DNA from 2 places in the Pseudonocardia lutea genome. Region 2 is predicted to be linked to the other one. Evidence: riboswitches for the same ligand, from Rfam matches in the RefSeq annotation. Region 2 holds a riboswitch; the other holds the start of a gene.
What was found. A riboswitch is a leader RNA that binds a small molecule or an ion and turns the genes downstream of it on or off. The one in region 2 is predicted to bind S-adenosylmethionine.
Positions count from the first base shown of each region.

Region 1: it holds a riboswitch for S-adenosylmethionine, as region 2 does, so the genes downstream of both, cysC (adenylyl-sulfate kinase) here and ACFQH9_RS09030 (aminotransferase class V-fold PLP-dependent enzyme) in region 2, are expected to answer to the same signal.

Region 1 is NZ_JBHSQK010000125.1:1,427-4,819, forward strand. It holds gene ACFQH9_RS31450 (glycoside hydrolase family protein) at 1-549, opposite strand, end outside; gene cysC (adenylyl-sulfate kinase) at 546-1,169, opposite strand; SAM riboswitch class I at 1,348-1,441, opposite strand; gene ACFQH9_RS31460 (putative leader peptide) at 1,734-1,877, shown strand; gene ACFQH9_RS31465 (acyl-CoA dehydrogenase family protein) at 1,856-3,085, shown strand; gene ACFQH9_RS31470 (alpha/beta fold hydrolase) at 3,358-3,393, opposite strand, start outside.
Region 2 is NZ_JBHSQK010000017.1:26,616-30,008, forward strand. It holds gene ACFQH9_RS09015 (hypothetical protein) at 1-572, opposite strand, end outside; gene ACFQH9_RS09020 (hypothetical protein) at 581-913, opposite strand; gene ACFQH9_RS09025 (putative leader peptide) at 1,139-1,225, opposite strand; SAM riboswitch class IV at 1,711-1,824, shown strand; gene ACFQH9_RS09030 (aminotransferase class V-fold PLP-dependent enzyme) at 1,882-3,303, shown strand.

The sequences.
Region 1 (3,393 bases), on a different contig from region 2:
GTAGTACTCGGTGGTCATCCGGTCCTCGTGCGCCGGCACGTCGAGCGGATGGACCGACGCCCACAGATGCCAGCGCCCGCCCTCGATGACGATCACCGGGTCCTTCACGGCGTGCCGCTCGTCGCCGGGCAGGACCGTGCGGCGCGGCGCCTCGGCCAGCTCCTCGGGGGCGTCGGCCTCCAGGACGTCGACCCACCAGTGCTTGCTCCCGGGCGTGGCACAGCTGACGTAGAGCCGCCACCGCCCCTCCGGCGTGCGGACCAGGGCCGGGCGCTCCAGCGACTCCGCCCCGAAGCGCTCCTTGGTCACCCGGGCGACCTCGGTGAACCGGATCCCGTCCGTCGAGCGGGCGAGAACGGTGGCCAGGCCGCGGCCGTGTCCCAACGGGGCACGCAACCGGTAGGCGGCGTGGTAGACGCCGTCGGCGAGGACGACGCTCGGAGCCCCCACCCAGTTGCCGGCACCGGCGCCGGGAGCCGCCACCGCGACCGCGGCGTCCTCCCACCGTGGGATCGGCAGCAACGGCGGAGATTCAGGGGCGGTGCTCAACTCAAGGACTCCTCGGGTGTGGCCGGGCCCGTCAGCCCGCGGTCGGTCAGGTGCGCGAGCAGCAGCGCGACCGAGTTCTCCACCGGCTGCTCGTGGGCGGGGATGACGAGGTCGGGCTCCAGCGGCACCTCGTAGGGGTCGTCGACGCCGGTGAGGCCGGAGATCTCGCCGACGCGCTGGCGGGCGTAGAGGCCCTTGACGTCGCGTTCGGACGCAATCTCCACCGGGGTGCTGACGTGCACCTCGACGAACTCGGTGCCCTTGTCGGCGTGCGCTGCACGGACCTCGTCCCGCACGTCCCGGAAGGGCGCGATGGCCGATACCAGCACCAGCACCCCGTTTCGCGCCAGCAGCTCCGCCACCCAACCGATCCGGCGGATGTTGATCGCGCGGTCCTCGCGGGAGTACCCGCGGGCCGCGGCCAGGTGCGGCCGGACGGCGTCGCCGTCGAGCACCTCGACCCGCAACCCACGAGCGCGGAGCCTGGGCTCGCAGGCGTGCGCGATCGTGGACTTGCCCGCGCTGGGCAGACCGGTCAGCCAGACCGTGGCACCGCGCTGCCGTGTAGGGCCGGGTGCGGGCGGAGCCGGTGCGGCCTCGGACGGCGACGACGCGCTCACGTCGCCGCACTCGAGGACGGGGCGCAGGTCATTGAGAGCTCCTCCGAAGCGGAAGTGGACCGACTACGACGGCTCACGCCGGCAGCCGGGGCTGTCGAGACCACCTCGAGGCCGACAGCCCGCGCTGGCCGTGCGCAGGAGATCCACGTGCCGCCGCCGCACCCCGACGAACATCGCTCCTCCATCGCTCCCGGCGGTAGCACCCGCACCCGTCAAGCGGGGGGTTGCTGCGGCGTCGTCGAGCCGGGTCTCTCGGCCGCTCTGGATGGGTGTGGCCCGTGGGCCCGAACTCACTCTAGGGATCACGACCGCACGTGAGTCAAGGGTCCGAACGACATCTGTGAGCCCCACCGCCGTGCCGGGCGCCGACCTGTCCGGACAGTCACCCGGACGTTCCCACCAGGAGAAACACCGAGCCCGGCGCCGGAGGAAGGTTCGGACATCCGACGCCGGGAGATGTAACCGGACCTCCGTGGTGGACCACACTCGACGGCCCACCGCGCAGTGGCCGGGCCCACGCCGGGCGGTTCCGCCGCGCGCCTCGCTCGTGCGACCATCCGAGCGATGGCACCGTCCGAGGCCCTTCGGCCGCTCTTCCGGGCGCGCCGCCACGTCGATCTCCGACGACAGGCGAGCGCGATCTGTCGGCATCCCGACCGCCGACCGATCACCCCCCGGAAGGACCCATGCCCACCCGTGACCCGCTGACCCGTCGCGCCTGCCACGGCGAAGCCCCCGGGCGTGCGCACGCCACGAGCGACCGCCACGAGCTCCTCACGCGAGTGCTTCCCGCCCTCGCCGACAGCGTCCGGGCCGGCTCACGCGGCCGCGAGGAACAGCGCACCCTGCCCTACCGTGAGATGCAGGCCTTCCGCGACTCCGGGCTGGGCTCGCTGCGCGTCCCGGTCGCCCTGGGCGGGGCAGGCGGGTCGATCGCCGACGTCGTCCGGACCGTGGTGCGACTCGCCGCGGCCGACTCCAACGTCGCCCAGGCCACCCGCCCTCATTTCGTTCATGTCGAACGGCTCCTCGAGCCCGACGTCCCCGACGCCGCCCGCCGGCTCCGCGCCGTGCGCGGCGTGTTGATCGGCGAGGCGACCTCAGAACGCACCGGCTCTCGGCCCTTCGACGTGGGGACCCGACTGCGGCACACGGGCGGGCGCCTCCTCCTCACCGGCGAGAAGCACTACGCCACCGGCGGGCTGTTCGCCACCCACCTCACCGTCCTCGCCCGCGACGAGGACGACCGACCAGTCTGGGTCCTCGTGCCCGCCGACGCCCCCGGCATCGAGCTGTGGGACGACTGGGAAGGAATGGGGCAACGCCTGACCGCCACCGGGTCAGCCGTGTTCACCGACGTCGAGGTGGACCCCGCCGACGTGCTGCACGCCGTACCAGGGCGCTCCGGACCGACCGTGACCTCCAGCTTCCGTGCCCTGCACCTTGCTGCGGTTGCGGCCGGGATCGCCACGGGCGCGGTCTCCGACATCACCGCCTTCACCCGCGCCAACCCACGCACCGCGCAGACGGCCGAGGCCGAGCGGGCCGCCGAGGACCCCTTCGTCCAGGCCGCGGTCGGCGAGGCCGGCGTCCTCGCCTACACCGCCCGCTCCGTGGTGCTCAGTGCAGCGCGTGCCCTCGACGCCGCGGCCGGACACCGCACGCCCGAGGAACTCGCCGCAGCCGCTATCGAGGTCACGCAGGCGAAGGTGGCGGCCGACCGCGCCGCCCAGGGGGCGGCCACGATCGTCTTCGACGCCGCCGGCGCGTCGGCCACCCTCACCTCCGCCGGGCTGGACCGCCACTGGCGTAACGCCCGCACCGTGGCCAGCCACGATCCGGCCGCCCACGCAGCCCGCACGATCGGCGACCATCTCTTGCACCGGACGCCGCCGCCGGGCGACGGCCTGCCCTGACGGGATCGAAGCCCAGCACCAAGAACCGAGGGGCGGTCCCTCCCACGGCCTACGTCCACGCCGGCGCCGACGGGTGAGCGGGCGGAGGCCGACCAGCGCCAACGGGAACAGGCATCCCACAGTGATCACCGACCCGCTCGCCGCGGTGGCGAGCCGCGGCCGGGCGGCCAGGAACCATGCCGCCCAGGTCGCCGAGGTCGCTCGCCATGGCCCCGATCCGGCACGTGCACACTCGACCCGAGCTTCCCCACGAACCGATGTCGGCGCCGTTGTCAGGCCGCTGCCTCGAGCAGCAGCCCGGTGAGCTC
Region 2 (3,393 bases):
ACCGACCCGCAGAGGGTTTGGCTGGGGAGGCTGATGCCGGAGAGCTTGAGCTCCGGCAGCGCGGACACGTCGAAGACGTAGGTGGCCGCCGAGTAGAGGCCACCCGCGTAGATCTTGTCGCCCTTGCGCCACGAGTACTGCATGTGGTGCGGCTCGTTCTCGACCAGCGGACCGACGGTCGCCGTGTTGACGACCTTGCCGTAGCCGGGCGAGCCCTTCGTGACGTCGACGACCGCCATGAAGTCCGGCCCCGGCAGCGCGTTGCGCACCTTGTCGGTCGGGTTCGCCAGCGACCCCGGCAGGTTCTTGACGTCCGGGACCACCGTGTCGGCGACGTTCTCGTCACCGGCCCACACGACCATGTACTCCGGTCGCGTCGACCCGTCGCGGGAGTCCTCCGCGGCGTCGGTGTCGATGTTGTTCTCGACCCAGTAGTCCTTGCCGTCGGCCCCCTTCACGGCGGACCTGACGGTCTCGACGTCGGCGTACGCGTCGCCGCCGGGGATGGTGGTCACCCCGGCGACGACCCCCAGGGCCAGCAGCCCGAGCAGGATCTTCTTCGGTGCACGCATCCCGGGCCTCAGCTCGGCAGGAGTCGGCTGGGCGCGCCCACCGCCGACTGGGTCAGGCCGGCGAGCGGGACGCCCGCGGGAGCGAGGTCCCGGCCCTGGTTCAGCAGGTCGCCCTCGCCGAACGCCGTGGACGACGGCTCGACGTACGGGGCCTCCGGCGCGGGTGCGGGTTCCTCGTCGTAATGGGCGGTGAGCAGCGGGGCGAGGTCCGGCACCAGGTCCGGGGTGGCGGCCTGGGCCGGGCCGGTCAGGCCGACCACGGCGGCGCCCGCCAGGGTCGCGGACCCGGCGAGCCGGGTCAGGGCCGACCGGGATGGTCGGTGTCGTCGGTGTCGGGGCACGACGATGTCTCCACTTCTTCTCATCGGGGAGCGGACGGCGGCGGACCGGCGCCCGAACACCGCACCGACGGTCCGATGTGGACCGACCGGCGGCGGCGGGGCGGGCGGCGGTGGGCGAGGCCTGGCACACCGGTCGGCGGCCCGGTCGGGGCCGGGCGGACGGGACGGCGGGTGCCGGAGCGGGGTCGCGAGGGGGAAGAGGGCGGGGCCGGACGGCCCGGGCCTTCAGTTCACCGGCGCGCTACACAGTGCGCTCGCGACGCGACGCAGATCGACGTGACGTCGATAGGCGAAGCGGTCGGTGAGGCGCATGACCGGAACTGTGTCACCCCTGTGGAGCAGTGGTGACCAGCGGGGTCGGACAGAGGGTCGTCCCACACCGTTCCGGCCTCATTTCGGACCCGTTCTCGTGGCCCAGGTCACCGTAATCCGACCTCTCGGAGCCCCGGAACGGGCCGGGTGCGCGGTGTGATGCGGCGCGGAATCTTCACGCGATCGTGTCGGCGATCTCGGGAACCGATCACGACTCGCCTTGGCCGACCTGGCGATTCGCCGCCGTCCCCCTCGATCGGGTGATGGGAGACCGCCGCCGTCCCTCCACCCAGCGTGAGCGTTCTTCCCGGCGCGGGGGAAACGGATCGGAAATGCCGCGGGAATGGCCGGGATCGAGCGAGGGCCGGACAATTCGCGCCGATCTGGAACATCCGCGACCGCAATGTCCGGTCATTCCCGCTCCCGATTCCGCGGCCCGGATCACACTTGACCGTTCCGCGGATCGGCACCTACCGTCGTCGTCAGGTCAAGAGCGCCAGCGCCAAGCCCCGGCTCGCTGGCCGGCAACCCTCCTCCGCGGTGGGGTGCTCCGGGTGACGACCGGGCCGCCGCGGACCCGCGGCCGGCAAGCGCGGACCCCGACGTCCGGCACCTCGTGCCGTACCGGGTCCTGAGTGATCCGTGGAGGATCCACGATGTCCGACGTCCGTACCGCTCCGCCCTGCACCGAGGCCCCGGGCTGCGCCGCGGCTCCGGCCCGCGCCACGGCCGCCGCCTCCGCCGCGTCGACGCCCGCCGCTCCCCTGCCCGAGCTGGTCGGCACCGGCCTCCCGGTCCCGCTGGTGGACGGCCGCACGGTGCCCTACGCCAACCTCGACCTGGCCGCGAGCGCCCCCGCCCTGCGCGCCGTCGCCGACCACGTGGCCGAGCTCCTCCCCTACTACTCGAGCGTGCACCGCGGCGCCGGCTACGCCTCGCAGGTCTGCACCGCGGTCCTCGAGGGCGCGCGGGAGACGGTCGCCCGGTTCGTCGGGGCGCGGGCGGACGACGTCGTCGTGTTCACCCGCAACACCACGGACGCGCTCAACCTGCTCGCGGGCGCGGTCCCCGGCGCGACGCTGTGCCTGGACGTCGAGCACCACGCCACGCTGCTGGCCTGGCGCGGCACCGACCACCGCGTGGTGCGTGCGCCCGACACCGTCGGCGAGACGCTCGACCTCCTGCGCGACGCGCTCGCCGCCGAGCCGACCGCGCTCCTGGCGATCACCGGCGCCTCCAACGTCACCGGCGAGATCCTGCCGATCGACGAGATCTGCGCGATCGCCCACGCCGCGGGCACCCGCGTGGTGCTCGACGCGGCCCAGCTCGCCCCGCACCGCCGGGTCGACATCGCGGCGTCCGAGGTGGACTACGTCGTGCTCTCCGGGCACAAGCTCTACGCCCCCTACGGCGCCGGCGCGCTGGTCGGGCGGCGGGACTGGCTCGACGTCGCCACCCCGTACCTCGCCGGCGGCGGCGCAGTGCGCTCGGTCGGGGTGGAGGACCGGACCGCGGAGGTCAGCTGGGCCCCGGCGCCGCACCGGCACGAGGCCGGCACACCCAACGTCCTGGGCGCCGCCGCGATCGCCGCGGCCTGCCGCGCACTGGACCCGGTGATCGACGAGGTCGCCCCCGCCCACGAGCGGGCCCTGCTCGCCCGCCTGGTCAGCGGGCTGTCCGGGATCGCGGGCGTCCGCCCGCTCCGGATCTGGGCCGACGCCCCGGACCGGGTCGCCGTCGCCTCCTTCACCGTCACCGGCATCCCGGCCGGGCTCGTCGCGGCCGCGCTGTCCGCCGAGCACGGCATCGGGGTGCGCGACGGCCGCTTCTGCGCCCACCCGCTGCTCGCCCGCCTCGCCGGCGGGGCCGACGCGGTGCGTGTCAGCCTCGGCCTGAACACCACCGGGTCCGACGTGGACCGGCTGGTCGAGGCCGTGCGCGCGATCGCCGCCGGCGGCCCGGAGTGGGACTACCGGGAGGTCGACGGCCGCTGGACCCCGACCCCGGACCCGCGCGACCTCGACCCGCTGGGCCTCGGTGCGGTCACGGCGGCGGGCGGGGCGGCCTGCGGGCACTGAACAGCCCTGAACAGCCCTGAACAGCCCTGAACAGCACTGAGCGGCCCCGGGCAACCCGGACGGACCGGGCGGCACGGGCGGCACGGGCGG